Regions from separate parts of the Pseudonocardia nantongensis genome, predicted to be linked through region 2. Evidence: riboswitches for the same ligand, from Rfam matches in the RefSeq annotation. Region 2 holds a riboswitch; the other holds the start of a gene.

Region 1 (6,836 bases), on a different contig from region 2:
CCCTGCGGCCTCCTCGCCGCCGCCGGCGCTGTTCTGGCCGCACGCCGACAGCGCGAGCACGAGGCCCAGCCCCGCCGCCACCATCGTCCGCCGCAGCCGGGGCCGCGCCTCGCGCATCCTCATGGACATCCCTCCACGACACTGTGGCTTCAGACCTATAATGTTGCGAGCGCCAACGTATTAGGTCGAGCGATGCGAGGCACAGCACACTGGATCGAGAAAGTCCACCCGACCGAGTCACGATCCGGTCACGGCCGCGGTCATTTGTTGTCGTGCTGCCACCCGGCCTGCCCGGGCATCAGCTCCGCAGGGTCTCCAGCAGATCCGCCTCGACACGGGCGAGTCCCGGGTCCGTGAGGATCTCCCGGGTCCGCGGCCGGGGCAGGTCTACGGCGATCTCGGTCCGTACCGTCGCGGGCCGCGGCGAGAGCACGACGACCCGGTCGGACAGGAAGGCCGCCTCCCGGACGTCGTGGGTGATCAGCAGGGTGGTCCAGCCGTAGTGCTCACGCATCGACTCCAGCCACTCCTGCATCCCGACCCGGGTCAGCGCGTCCAGGGCGCCGAACGGCTCGTCGAGCAGCAGCACCGACTGCCCGCCGACGACGGTGCGCAGCAGCGCCGCCCGCTGCCGCATCCCACCGGAGAGTTCGGCCGGCCGGGATCGTTCGAATCCGGCCAGCCCGAACGGCTCGAACAGCGCCCGCGCCCGCTCACGGGCCTCGCGCCGGGACACCCCGGCGACCTCCATCCCCAGCGTGGTGTTGTCCAGCACCGTCCGCCAGGGGAAGAGCAGGTCCTGTTGGGGCATGTAGCCGAACGGCGCGCCCCGGGCCGGGCCGCCGTCCACCTCGACGGTCCCGGTGACCGTGGCGCCGTCTCCGATCCCGACGAGCGTCTCGAACAGCGTCGACTTCCCGCACCCGGACGGCCCGACGATCGAGACGAACTCGCCGGGCGCCACCGACAGCGACACCTCGGACAGCACCTCCAGGGCGCCGTAGCGCACCGCGAGGTCGTGCACCGCGACCTTCATCGATGATCACCCCGGTACCAGGGGGTGACCAGGCGTTGCACCAGGTAGGTGAGCCCGAACAGGGCCACCGAGAGCGCCGCGGCCACCCCGACGGCGGCGAGCACCAGATCGGTGCGGAACTGGTTGCGCTGCAGCTGCATGAAGATCCCCAGCCCGGCACGGGCACCGACGTACTCGGCGAAGATCGCGCCGGTCACCGCGTAGGTGATCGCGATCCGCAGCGAGGTGAAGAACGACGGCAGCGCGCCCGGCAGCCGGACGTAGCGGAACCGCTGCCAGCGCGAGGCGCCCATGCTGCGCAGCAGCGCGGTCGCCGACCGGTCGGTCGCGGCGAACCCCTCGATCAGCCCGACGGCGACCGGGAAGAACGTCACCAGCGCGATCACCAGCACCTTCGGCAGCAGCCCGAAGCCGAACCAGATGATCAGCAGCGGGGCGATCGCCACCACCGGCAGTGTCTGGGACGCCACCAGCAGCGGGGTCAGGGCCCGGCGCAGCCACGGCGAGAAGTCCACCGCGACCGCGATCGACCAGGCCACCGCCAGTGACACCGCGAAGCCGATCGCGGTGACCTGGACCGTCGGCAGCGTGTTCTCCCACAGCGCGGAGCGGAACGCCCAGCCCTGCGCCAGCACGCGGAGCGGCGAGGGCAGTACCTGCGGCCGCAGGCCGAGCGCGGTGACCGCGACCTGCCAGGCGAGAAGCCCGACGGCGACGACGAGCACCGCGGGTGCGAGCCGGCGCGCCAACCCGCCCGCCCTCACGGCGCCAGGTACTCGTTGGTGAACCAGGTCGCGAAGTCCGGCTTCTGCCGCACCGGCGCGCCGTCCGGCCCGGCGACGGTGCCGGTGTCGTAGAGGAACCCGGAGAACGCCGACCACTTCTCCGGCGTCTGGAACCCGACCCGGCCCTGCCCGTCGCGCAGGTATCCCCGCGCCAGCATCGCGGCGCCGCGGTCGATGAGCTCGTCGTTCGTGAACGCGCCCGGGTTGGCCTCCTTCAACATCCGCGCGGCCCCGGCGGGGTTCTCGGCGGCGAGGGCGTAGCCGCGCTGCACCGCCTGGACGAACGCCCGGGCCCGGTCCGGGTTCTGCCCCAGCCAGGTCGAGTTGCCGGCGAGCAGGACGTTGTAGGCGTCCGGGAAGCCGTAGTCGGTGTAGCGGAACGTGCGCAACGGCTCACCGCGCAGCTGCGCCTCGAGCCCCTCGACGTGCACGAACGGCAGGGTGAAGTCGGCCTGTCCGGCGTAGAGCGCCTCGTAGGCGGCGGTGGCGAGGACCTCGGTGCGGAACTCGCCGCGGCCGCCGTCAGCCCTGATCACCGCCTGCATGGTCGCGGTCTCGCCCGGCCCGCCGAACCCGGCGAAGACCGTGCCGTCGAGGTCGCGCGGGCGCGTGATGTCCGGCCGGTCGGCGCGCACGGCGATCTCGGTGGCCCAGTGCTGCAGGATCGCCATCACCGAGGTGATGTCCGCACCGGCCGCCTTGGAGTAGGTGAACGAGTCCTGGAAGCTGACGCCGAACTCGGCGGCACCGGAACCGACCAGGACGTCCGGCGACGTCTGGTTGTAGGGCAGGAACTCGACGTCCAGCCCGGCGTCGCGGAAGTACCCGGCCTGCTGGGCGACGAACAGGCCCAGATGGTTGGTGTTCGGCGTCCAGTCCAGGGCCACCCGGATCGGCTCGCCGCCGTTCCCCCGGTCGTCGCCCGTGTCGGCGCAGCCGGTCAGGACGAGCGCGAGCGCGAGCAGCAGCGCTGCCGGCACGACGATGGGGGGACGGGCACGTGAGAACAGCAAGGAGCGGCCTCCCTACGCCGGTGTCAACCGGATCAGGTTCGAACGGTCGACGGCCGGTCCTGCCGCCCTCTCAGCCCCGGTACGCGGGCTCCCGCGGTTCTGGGCCCGACCCTACGCTGACCGATCGTGAGCAGCGACCACCGCGTACCCGTCGACGACCATGTGGCCCTGACCGTCGGGGTCCTCACCGGACTCGGCGTGCCGGACGCCACGGCCCGGGTGCAGGGCGAGTGGCTCTGCGAGGGCGACCTGCGCGGGCACGCCTCGCACGGCATCCGGCGCCTCGAGGTGCTGGCCGGACGGGTGCGGGCCGGGCTGATCGACCCGGTGGCGGCGCCGACGACCGAGCGGGCCCGGCCGGGCGTGCTGCGGGTGGACGGCCACGACGGCCTCGGCCCGCCCACCGCTCTGGCCGCCTGCGACGCGCTCCCCGGCCCGGCTGCCGAGACCGGGATCGCGGTCGCCGCGATCCGCAGGTGCGGGCACCTCGGGATGCTCGCGCCCTACGTCGAGCGGCTGGCCGCCCGCGGCCTGGTCGGGATCGCCACGACGACGTCCGAGGCGCTCGTGCACCCGTGGGGCGCGGCCCCGGCGATGATCGGCACCAACCCGCTCGCCGCGGCCGTCCCGACCGACGGCGGGGAGCCGGTGGTGCTCGACATGGCGACCGGGCAGGTCTCCCGCGGCAAGGTGCTCGACCACGCCGCCCGCGGCGAGCCGCTCCCGTCCGGGTCCGTGGTGGACGCCGAGGGCCTGCCGACCACCGACGCGGCCGCCGCCCTGGACGGGGCGATCACCCCGTTCGGCGGTCCGAAGGGCTACGCGCTGGCGCTGGTGCTGGAGCTGCTGGTCGCCTCGCTCACACACACCGCGCTCGGTACGGACGTCCGCGGCACCCTCGACGTCACCGACCCGGTCACCAAGGGCGACCTGCTGCTGGCGGTCGACCCGGCCGCGTTCGGCGGCCCGGCCGCCGGCGTCCGCGCGTACCTGGACGCCCTGCGGGCCCTCGAACCGGCGCCCGGGCACGGGCCGGTCGCCGTTCCCGGCGACCGCGCCCGCACCGTCCGGGCCGACAACCTGGCCCGCGGGGTGCCGGTGGATCCGGACAGCTGGGCCCGGGCCCGGGCGCTGCTCGGGTAGCTCGGGTCCCGCCGGGCTCCCGGTCGGGGTTCCCCGCGCGCTCCACGCGGTCCGGCGGGACGGTCGTGGGCGGGACCCGACACGCGAACGGGGCGGGGACCCTGCTGGATCCCCGCCCCGTCCGGTTCAGGTCTGGTCGGGCGTCTTCGGCCCGCGGACGGTCACTCCTCGCCCTGCTGGACCTCCACGCCGGACTCACGCAGCTTCTCGGCGTGGGCACGACCGTGGTGGTTGCAGAACAGGAGTTCCCCACCGGAGGGAAGAATCGCACGCACCTTGGCCGCCGCACCGCAACGGTCACAGCGGTCGGCGAGGGTCAGTTCGGGCCGGGTCAGCGTTTCGGGCTGCATAGCGGTCTCCCTCCATCGCGGCGGCGGGCTCGGGCGGCCCTCCGCCGTATCACTGTGACGACCGCACCAGGCGGGTCGCCCACACTTAAGCAGACGTGTCGGACCCCTGCACGTGTTCCCGGGGCGCGTCGCGACGTCCGTCACGTCCGGCTCCGGATCCGGTCGCATCGGGGTCGCCTCGATATACCCGCGGTGACCGATTACGTATGAAGTTGACTGCGTGTGAATCATGCGGGGCGACCGGGCGCCCGTGCAAGCGCGGGACGGTGACCACCGTGTGTCGCGGGTTACCGTGGCCGGGTGAGTGCACGGCCGATCGGCGAGCGGATCCCCGCACCGTTGCTCTTCCTGGTCGGCGGCACCTCGATGTACGTCGGTGCGGCACTCGCCGTAGGACTCTTCGACCGGCTGGCCCCCGCCGCGGTGGCCGAGCTGCGGCTGATCGGGGCAGCCCTGATCCTGCTGGCGTGGCGCCGACCGGGCCGTGCCGCCTGGAGCGGCGCCCGGCTGGCCCGCGCGGGCCTGTTCGGGCTGGCCACGGCCCTGATGAACGTCGCGTACTACGAGGCGATCGCCCGGCTGCCGCTTGGCACCGCGGTCGCGATCGAGTTCACCGGCCCGGTGCTGGTCGCGGCGCTGGCCTCGCGCCGGTTCCGAGACTGGGGTGCGGTGCTGCTGGCCGCCGTCGGGGTCCTGCTGATCGCCGACGTCCGCTGGTCCGGCAGTCCCAGCGGGGTGCTCTGGGCGCTCGGTGCGGCCGCCATGTGGGCGGCCTACATCGTGCTCGGCAAGCGGGTGGCCCGGGCCGGGAGCGGCATCGACGACCTCGCCACCGGTTTCACCCTCGCCGCCGTGCTGCTGTCCCCGCTGCTGCTCACCGGCGCCGCCGGCTCGCCGGCGGCTTTCGGCGTGGTCAACCTCACACCGCTCGCCGATCCGTGGGTGCTGGCCCTGTCCATCGGGCTGGGCGTGCTGTCGTCGGTGATCCCCTACGTGCTGGACCAGGTGGTGCTGCGCCGGGTCGGGCAGGCCCGGTTCGCGGTGCTGCTGGCGCTGCTGCCCGCGACGGCGACGCTGGTCGGCCTGGTCGTGCTGGCCCAGCTCCCCGGCGCCCTGGAGACGGCCGGGATCGCGCTGGTGATCGCCGCGGTCGCCGTGCGCTCCAAGGACGGTGACGACCCCGCCCCGGAGCCGGCCACCGCCGGCTCCGCCGGCACCCGCGACCACCCCACCTGAGCGGACCCGCCCGGAACGGCGCACCGTCCCCGGCCGACCGCGCTCCCGGAGGAGCCGCGCCGCCGGACCCCGGCCCGGCGAGGACGCCGGAGGGCGTGTCCCGGGGGCGGACGCGCACCGATTCGATGAACGCGCGCCCGATCGGGTGCGCGTTCTCCGATCCCGTGCGCGTCCGCTGCCGAGCCGCAGGGAGGCGCGCCTTCCGGGCGGTCAGCGCCAGGAGCGCAGGGTGGCGATCCGCTCCTCGAGCTGCTCGATGGTGGCCATCGCGACGGGCGGGCCGCCGCAGTGGGCACGCAGATCGTTGTGAATCTTGCCGTGCGGCTTGCGGGTCTTGTGGTTGTGCAGCGCGACGAGCGTGTTCAGCTCCTTGCGCAGGGTCTGCAGCCGCTCCCGGACACCGGCGGGGCCCCGCTCGGCGGGCGGCGGTGGCGTCGGCTCGGTCGCCGGGGTGGCGCGGGCCTGGGCACCGGAGCGGGGCGACGGGTGGGTGGGCGACCCCTTGGCGACCCAGTCGGCCTGGCGCTTGGACAGCAGCGTGCGCACCTGCTCGGGCTCGAGCAGGCCCGGCAGCCCGAGGTAGTCCTCCTCGTCGGCGGAGTAGGTGGCGCCCTCGTAGATCAGCTGGTCCAGCTCGGCGTCGGCACCCAGCGAGGTGAAGCCCTTGTCCTGCTCGCCGGGCTCGTCCTGCTGCTGGTTGGCCTCGTTCAGCTCGGCGTCGTTCCAGGTCTCGTCCGGGCGCTGCGGCTTGCCCAGCACGTGGTCGCGCTGTGACTCCAGCTCGCTGGCCAGCCCGAGCAGCACCGGCACGCTCGGGACGAACACCGACGCGGTCTCCCCCGGCCGCCGGGACCGCACGAACCGGCCGATCGCCTGGGCGAAGAACAGCGGCGTGGACGCCGAGGTCGCGTAGACACCGACGGCCAGCCGCGGCACGTCGACACCCTCGGACACCATGCGCACCGCGACCATCCAGCGCTCCTCCGAGCGGCCGAACTCCGCGATCCGTTCGGAGGCCCCGGCTTCATCGGAGAGGACGACCGCGGGCTGCACCCCGGTAATGCCGCGCAGCACCCCGGCATAGGCCCGGGCGGTGGCCTGATCGGAGGCGATCACCAGCCCGCCAGCGTCCGGCATACCGCCGTCGCGGTGGCTCTGCAGCCGCCGGTCGGCCGCGGCGAGTACCGACGGGATCCAGTCCCCGGCCGGGTCCAGCGCTGTCCGCCAGGCCATCGCGGTCTGCTCGCGGGTCAGCGGTTCGCCGAGCCGCGCG
Region 2 (6,836 bases):
GCGACGTAGCTCCGGTGCCGCACGCGCACCGCCTCCTCCCGGTCCCCGTCGGGGCGCGGACGCGCCTCGGCCTGCTCCTGTTTCGTGTGCACGATGCAGTTCACCGCGCTTCTGCCCGGTGTTACGGCGGTGCACACATGATCGGCCCTCGTGGTGGTGCGCGCCACGTGGTTCCGCCGACGTCGCGTCGACCCGGACGGCGTCGTAGGGCACCCTTAACGGGGTGAGCCCCGATCCCGCGCCTCGTGCCGAACCGGTTCGCCGGCCGGATCCCGGGCTGGGCGAGCTGCTCGGTGGCCGGGCCGGCGCGGTGGACGCCTCGGTGCCGGTCGTCGCGTTCGTGCTCGGCTGGCTCGTCGCCGGATGGGCCGGCTCGGCGTTCCCGATCAACTGGGGCGCCGGCGCGGCCGTCGTCGCCGGGGCCGCCGTCGCGCTCTGGCGGCTGGCCCGCGGGCGTCGTCCGCGGGCGGTGCTGTTCGGCCTGGCGGGGGTGGTGGCCGCGGCCGGCGTGGCGCTGGCCACCGGCCGGGCGTCGGACTTCTTCCTGCTCCAGATCGTCTCGAACGCCGGCAGCGCGCTGGCCTGGGCGATCTCGATCGTGATCCGCTGGCCGCTGCTGGGGGTGGTGGTCGGCGGGCTGCTCGGCCAGCGGACCCGCTGGCGGCGGGACCCGGATCTGCTGCGCGGGTACCAGCGCGCGTCCTGGGCGTGGGTGGCGCAGTACGTGCTGCGGCTGGCCGTGTTCGTGCCGCTGTGGGCCGCCGACGCGGTCGTACTGCTCGGCCTGGCGCGCACCGTGCTGAGCCCGGTCCTGGTCGGCCTGAGCGTGCTCGCATCGTGGCCGTTGCTGCGTACGGCGTTGCCGGACGATCACCCGGGCATTCGTCACCCCCGGTGACGGGTGCTGACCCCGGGTGCGGCTAAAATCGTGATCTTACCGTGATTCTCACTCCGTCTCGTGAAGGTCACCACATCGGGTGATCGTCGGGTGCGTTTCGGTGCGCCCGGACGTTCTCTCTGTTGGAACCGCCACACCGACGATCACTGCAAGGAGCCATGCCACAGCAGCGCCCGCCGGAGCCCGGCCGCGGTGACGTCGACCGCAACGTCCCCGGACCGTCCCGCCCCGCGTCCCCCTCCGGCCCACCCCGCGTCGCCTCCTCGGACGTGCCCCGCCTCCCGCAGCAGCGGCGCGCCGAACCGGCGCGCCCGCCGCAGGCCGGCGCCGGTGCCGGCCCGACCCGGACGACGAGGCCGGGCGAAGCGCGCCCGGCCCCCGGCCCACCGGCCGGCCGGCCGACCCGGGTCGTCCCCGGCCCGGGTGGTCCGCCGGCCGCGTCTCCGGGTGGGCACCCGCGCACCCGCGCGATGGATGGCCCTGCCGACCTGCGCGCCGGCGACCTGCGTCCGGCCGCCGGGCCCGGTGAGCCGAACGGTCCGGTCGGCGGCGGGGCGAACTCCGCGCAGGAGACGAGCTCGCTCAAGGAGAGCCTCAGCCCGAAGGAGATCGCGGCCGGGGCGGGCGCGTCGATCGTCAGCGCGATCCTCGGCTCGTTCCTGGGCGCGGTCGGCACCGTGCTCGGCGCGGCCCTCGGCTCGATCGTCTACACGCTGGCCAGCGCGTTCCTCACCCGCGGGATCGAGCAGGGCAAGGGGAAGGCGCTCGAGCTCAAGGACAAGGCGGCCGCCCGGAAGGGCAAGGGCGTCGCCGAGGGGACGGCCATGGCGGCCCGGCAGTCGTCGGGGCGCGGAGCGGCGGGGCCGACCGGCGAGGAGACCGTGCGGCTCGACCCGTCGCAGGCGCCCGGCCGGAGGCAGCGGGCCGGGTCGGCGGCCGGGCGCGGCGGGTGGCGCCGGGTCCGGCCCACCCGCAAGACGCTGATCGTGTCCGCGGTGCTCGGGGTCCTCACCTTCGCCGTCTCGATGTTCCTGATCACGGGCATCGAGGTCGTGAAGGGGTCGTCGCTGTCCGGCAACGGCTCCGGCACCTCGCTCGGGGGCGTCGTCCGTCCCGGGCCGCCGGCACCGGCCACCGATGAGGGTGAGCAGAGCGGCGGCACCGACTCGTCGTCGACCTCGGAGAGCGCCACCTCGACCGGTGAGTCCTCGACCGAGAGCAGCTCGGAGTCCGGGACGAGCACCGGCGAGTCGGGGGAGCAGCAATCGGAGGAGAGCGGCTCCGGGTCCGACGGTGACAGCGGCAACCGGCTGCAGGACGGGCTGAACCGGGTGCTGCCGACCCAGGAGCCGGACTCCGGCCAGCAGAACTCCGGCCAGGACGGCGGCGGCGCCTCCCCGACCGAATGATCCACCGGGGTCGACGGATCAGCGGGTCAGCCGGGCCTTCAGGCGGGCGGCGGCGGCCTGCGGGTCGTCGGCGCCGGTGATCGCGCGGACGACGACGATCCGCTCCGCCCCGGCGTCGAGCACCTCGTCGAGGTGCTGCTCGTCGATCCCGCCGATCGCGAACCAGGGCCGGTCCGGTGCCCGCCCGGCGACCGTGCGGACCAGGTCGAGGCCCGGCGCGGGGCGGCCCGGCTTGGTCGGCGTCGGCCAGCAGGGCCCCACGCAGAAGTAGTCGACGCCGTCCTCGGTCGCCGCGGCGAGGGTCTCGTCCGTGCTGTGCGAGGACCGGCCGACGAGCACGTCGTCGCCCACCACCCGGCGCGCCCAGCGCACCGGCAGGTCGTCCTGGCCGAGGTGCAGCACGTCCGCGCCGGCGGCCAGGGCGACGTCGGCCCGGTCGTTCACGGCCAGCAGCGCGCCGTGCCGCCGGCACGCGTCGGCGAGCACCTCCAGGGCCGCGAGCTCGGCGTTGGCCTCCAGCGGTCCGTCCGGGCCGCCCTTGTCCCGCAGTTGCACGACGTCCACGCCGCCGGCCAGCGCCGCGTCGGCGAACTCGGCGAGGTCACCGCGGTCGGTGCGGGCGTCGGTGCAGAGGTAGAGCCGGGCTCGCTCCAGGCGATCGAGCCGGTCCGGGCGTGCGGTGCGGGTCTCGGCGGTGCGGGTCTCGGTGGAGGACACGGCACGCACGCTACGGCGTACCGTGGACGGCGGACGCGAGAACCACGGGAGCCTGCCGCAGCAGGCTGAGAGGGGACCTGCCGGTCCCGACCGTCGAACCTGATCCGGGTCATGCCGGCGCAGGGAGTGAGGTGCAACCACCATGATCGGACGGCTGGCGGTCGTCGGCGCGGGCGCGATCGGGCTCGCCGCGGCCCGCGAGGCCGCGCGGGGCGGATTGCGGGTGACCGTCTTCGATCCGGCGCCCGGCTCCGGTGCGTCCCGGGTGGCGGGCGGGATGCTCGCGCCGGTCACGGAGGCGTGGCCCGGTGAGGAGGACCTGCTCGCGTTGGGGCTGGACTCGGTGACCCGCTGGCCGGAGTTCACCCGCGAGCTCTCCGCCGAGGCCGGCACCGACGCGGGGATGCACCCCGAGGGCACGGTCGTCGCGGCGACCGGTCCGGGAGACCGGGACGAGCTGGCCGCGCTGGCCGGGCACCTGGAGACCCTGGGCCGCCCGGTGCAGCGGATGACCGGCCGGGAGCTGCGTCGCCTGGAGCCCGCGCTCGGCCCGGACGTCCGCGGCGGGCTCTCGGTCCCCGACGACCCGTCGGTGGACAACCGGGCCCTGCTGGACGCGTTGCGGGCCGCCTGCGAGCGGGCCGGGGTGGCGGTCGTCGAGCGGGCCGTCGAGGCCGTGGCCGACGACGGCGACCGGGTCACCGGCGTGCACCTGGCCGCCGACGGCTCAGCCCCGTCCCAGCACGTGGCTGCCGACGCCGTGCTGGTCGCGGCCGGGGCGTGGTCGTCGCGGCTGCACCCGGCGCTGGACGGCCTGGTCCGTCCGGTGAAGGGCGAGATCCTGCGGCTGACCCGGCGGGCCGGGGCGCTGCCGCCGCCGTCCCGCACGGTGCGGGCCCTGGTCGACGGCCGCCCGGTGTACGCGGTGCCACGTCCCGGCCCCGGGCACGACCTGGTCGTCGGTGCGACGACGGCGGAGAACGGGTTCGACACCGACGTGACCGTCGGCGGCGTCCGGGACCTGCTCCGGGACGCCGAACGGGTACTGCCCGGGATCGCCGAGTACGCGCTCACCGAGGCGGCGGCGGGGCTGCGCCCCGGCAGCCGGGACAACCTGCCGCTGATCGGCCGGACCGGCCCGGACGGGCTGCTGGTCGCGACCGGGCACGGCCGGAACGGGATGTTGCTGGCCCCGGTCACGGCGGCCGCGGTGGGTGCGCTGCTGCGCGGCGAAGCCGTGCCGGAGGCCGCCCGGGTGGCGGACCCGAGCCGGTTCGGTACCGAGTGGCGCGTAGCCGGAGCGAGCGTCGATCGCCTCCCGGCGGAGAGGAAGTGACATGCGGATCGTGTTGAACGGCGAGAGCCGCGAGACGGCGGGCGGGGCGACCCTCGCCGGGGTGCTGGCCGAGGCCGGACTGCCCGAGCGGGGCGTCGCCGTCGCCGTCGACGGCGAGGTCGTCCGCCGCACCGACTGGCCGGAGCACCGGCTCACCGAGGGCACGCGCGTCGAGGTACTGACCGCCGTGCAGGGAGGATGAGATGAGCGAGATCGCGGACGCGCCGCTGACGATCGGTGACGCCAAGTTCGACTCCCGGCTGATCATGGGCACCGGCGGGGCGACGAACCTGGAGATCCTGGAGCGGGCGCTGGTCGCCTCCGGGGCCGAGCTGACCACGGTCGCGTTGCGTCGGGTGGACGTCGAGGGCGGCACCGGGCTGCTGGAACTGCTGTCCCGGCTCGGGATCCGGGTGCTGCCGAACACCGCGGGCTGCCGGACCGCCGCCGAGGCCGTGCTGACGGCGCGGATGGCCCGGGAGGCGTTGGAGACCGACCTGGTCAAGCTGGAGGTCGTCGCCGACGAACGGACCCTGCTGCCGGACCCCGTTGAGCTGCTCGACGCCGCCGAGCAGCTCGTCGACGACGGGTTCACCGTGCTGCCCTACACCAACGACGACCCGGTGCTGGCCCGCAAGCTGGAGCAGACCGGATGCGCCGCCGTCATGCCGCTGGGATCACCGATCGGCACCGGGCTGGGCATCCGCAACCCGCACAACATCGAGATGATCGTCGACGGCGCGGGCGTCCCGGTCGTGCTCGACGCCGGAATCGGCACCGCGTCCGAGGCGGCCCAGGCGATGGAACTCGGCTGCGACGCGGTGCTGCTGGCCACCGCCGTCACCCGGGCCGCGGAGCCGGAGCGGATGGCCCGGGCGATGCGCCGCGGGGTGGAGGCCGGCTGGGATGCGCGGCACGCCGGGCGGATCCCGCGCCGCCACTGGGCGCACGCGAGCTCGCCGGACCGCGAGGTCTGACGTCGTCCGACGACACAGCGGCCGCGGTCAGCGGCGTGCGAGGCAGTTTCGGAGTCCGGTCACGGGGCCCGCAGGCCCAGGTCCGCGAGTTCCAGCTCGGCGAGGCGCTGCACCACCTCCGGGCCCCCGGAGCGCCAGGCGGCGGCGGGATCCGGGGCGATCCGGGTCAGTCGCGCCACCGGGACGCGGGCCAGCGCCCGCACGGCGAGCAGGTCGGGCGCGACCCCACGGGCACCGACCGCGGCACCGGCCCGGCGGGCGTAGCGCAGTCGCAGCGGCAGCCAACCCAGCAGCACGGGCAGCAGCAGGAGCAGCGGGATCAGCACGCCTGCCCAGTCCGCGACCGTCGCGACGGTGTCACCGAACTCCTGGCCGGCGTCCGCCAGCCGGGTGCCGGCCCCGACCGCCGGATCCAGGGCACGGGAGAGATCGCCCCCGACGAACGGGAGCCCGGACACCGTCCCGGCGATCTCGGTGAACGAGTCGGTGACCTGCCCACCGGCCCCGACCAGCGCGTCACCCGGCCCGCGCAGCGCGTTCAGCCCCTCCCGCACCGTCGTCCCGGCGACGACCGCCAGCACCGCCCACAGCAGCGCGATCAGATCCGCGACCAGTTGGCGGGCGACCCGCCCCGGGCGTTCCGCGTACCACCGCATCGGCCATGTCTACCGCACCCTGGCGGCATCGCCCGGCACGACCGGCACGGGACGCGGAGGCAGGTGTCGCTCGGTGTGGCGAGGTCCGATATCACCGGGCCGGGCGCCGGCTCGCGTTCCGCGGAACCTGCTGCGGCCTTCCCTGCAGGAACCGGGACTCAGGCCGCAGCCGAAGCGGAGGTCCGGGGTGGTAGCAGGGCGTCGAGAATCGGCTCCGGGTCGAGACGGTCGCCGTACCAGTCCGGGGTGAGGGTGCTGCGGTCGATCTTCAGGCCTGCCCGGGTGTTGATCTCGACGAGCGCCTCGGCGGACCCGTTCAGTGGTTCGCCGGACGGTGCCACCGCTCCGCCGTCCGAACGGCGGACCTCCCAGCGGCCGTTCTCCCGGAGCCGTATCCGGTAGCCGTGCTCGTGGACAAGCCGGTGGTGGTGTCCACACAGGAGGATCAGGTTGTCGATGTCGGTGGTACCGCCGCGCAGCCAGTGCCGGACGTGGTGGGCGTGCAGGTGCCGGGTGCGCCCGCACCCCGGGAACCGGCAGCCGCCACCATCGGCGGTGTCCCGTGCGGTGAGCGCGGCGATCTGGGCGGGCGTGGCAAGACGCCGGGATCGGCCCAGGTAGAGCCGGTTCGTGACCCGGTCGTCGAGCAGGATTTGGGCACGTGCGTCGCAGGCCAGCCGCTCGACGGTCCTCTCCGGAAGTTCGGGGCCGCCGGCCACCCGGGCGGTGCCGGTACCGATGTCCACGTGAACCACGACCTGCGCGGCACCGCGGGCGACCACCGGTCCGGTCGCGTCGTCGTGCTGGCGGGCCACTTCCAGCAGTGCATCGGCGCGGCGGGCC

What was found. Region 2 has a riboswitch for thiamine pyrophosphate ahead of thiO (glycine oxidase ThiO). Riboswitches for the same ligand answer to the same signal wherever they lie in the genome.
Region 1: it holds a riboswitch for thiamine pyrophosphate, as region 2 does, so the genes downstream of both, ACLFMI_RS12925 (ABC transporter substrate-binding protein) here and thiO (glycine oxidase ThiO) in region 2, are expected to answer to the same signal.

What each region holds. Positions count from the first base shown of each region.
Region 1 is NZ_JBKGXT010000010.1:83,161-89,996, reverse strand. Features, by position in the region: gene ACLFMI_RS12940 (sugar ABC transporter substrate-binding protein) at 1-117, opposite strand, end outside; gene ACLFMI_RS12935 (ABC transporter ATP-binding protein) at 299-1,036, opposite strand; gene ACLFMI_RS12930 (ABC transporter permease) at 1,033-1,800, opposite strand; gene ACLFMI_RS12925 (ABC transporter substrate-binding protein) at 1,797-2,801, opposite strand; TPP riboswitch at 2,827-2,939, opposite strand; gene ACLFMI_RS12920 (Ldh family oxidoreductase) at 2,961-3,977, shown strand; gene ACLFMI_RS12915 (DUF7455 domain-containing protein) at 4,139-4,327, opposite strand; gene ACLFMI_RS12910 (EamA family transporter) at 4,694-5,563, shown strand; gene ACLFMI_RS12905 (DEAD/DEAH box helicase) at 5,774-6,836, opposite strand, start outside.
Region 2 is NZ_JBKGXT010000027.1:38,655-45,490, forward strand. Features, by position in the region: gene ACLFMI_RS23840 (DUF3159 domain-containing protein) at 224-898, shown strand; gene ACLFMI_RS23845 (hypothetical protein) at 1,369-2,307, shown strand; gene thiE (thiamine phosphate synthase) at 2,326-3,024, opposite strand; TPP riboswitch at 3,062-3,167, shown strand; gene thiO (glycine oxidase ThiO) at 3,167-4,360, shown strand; gene thiS (sulfur carrier protein ThiS) at 4,362-4,562, shown strand; gene thiG (thiazole synthase) at 4,564-5,337, shown strand; gene ACLFMI_RS23870 (hypothetical protein) at 5,397-5,993, opposite strand; gene ACLFMI_RS23875 (HNH endonuclease signature motif containing protein) at 6,152-6,836, opposite strand, start outside.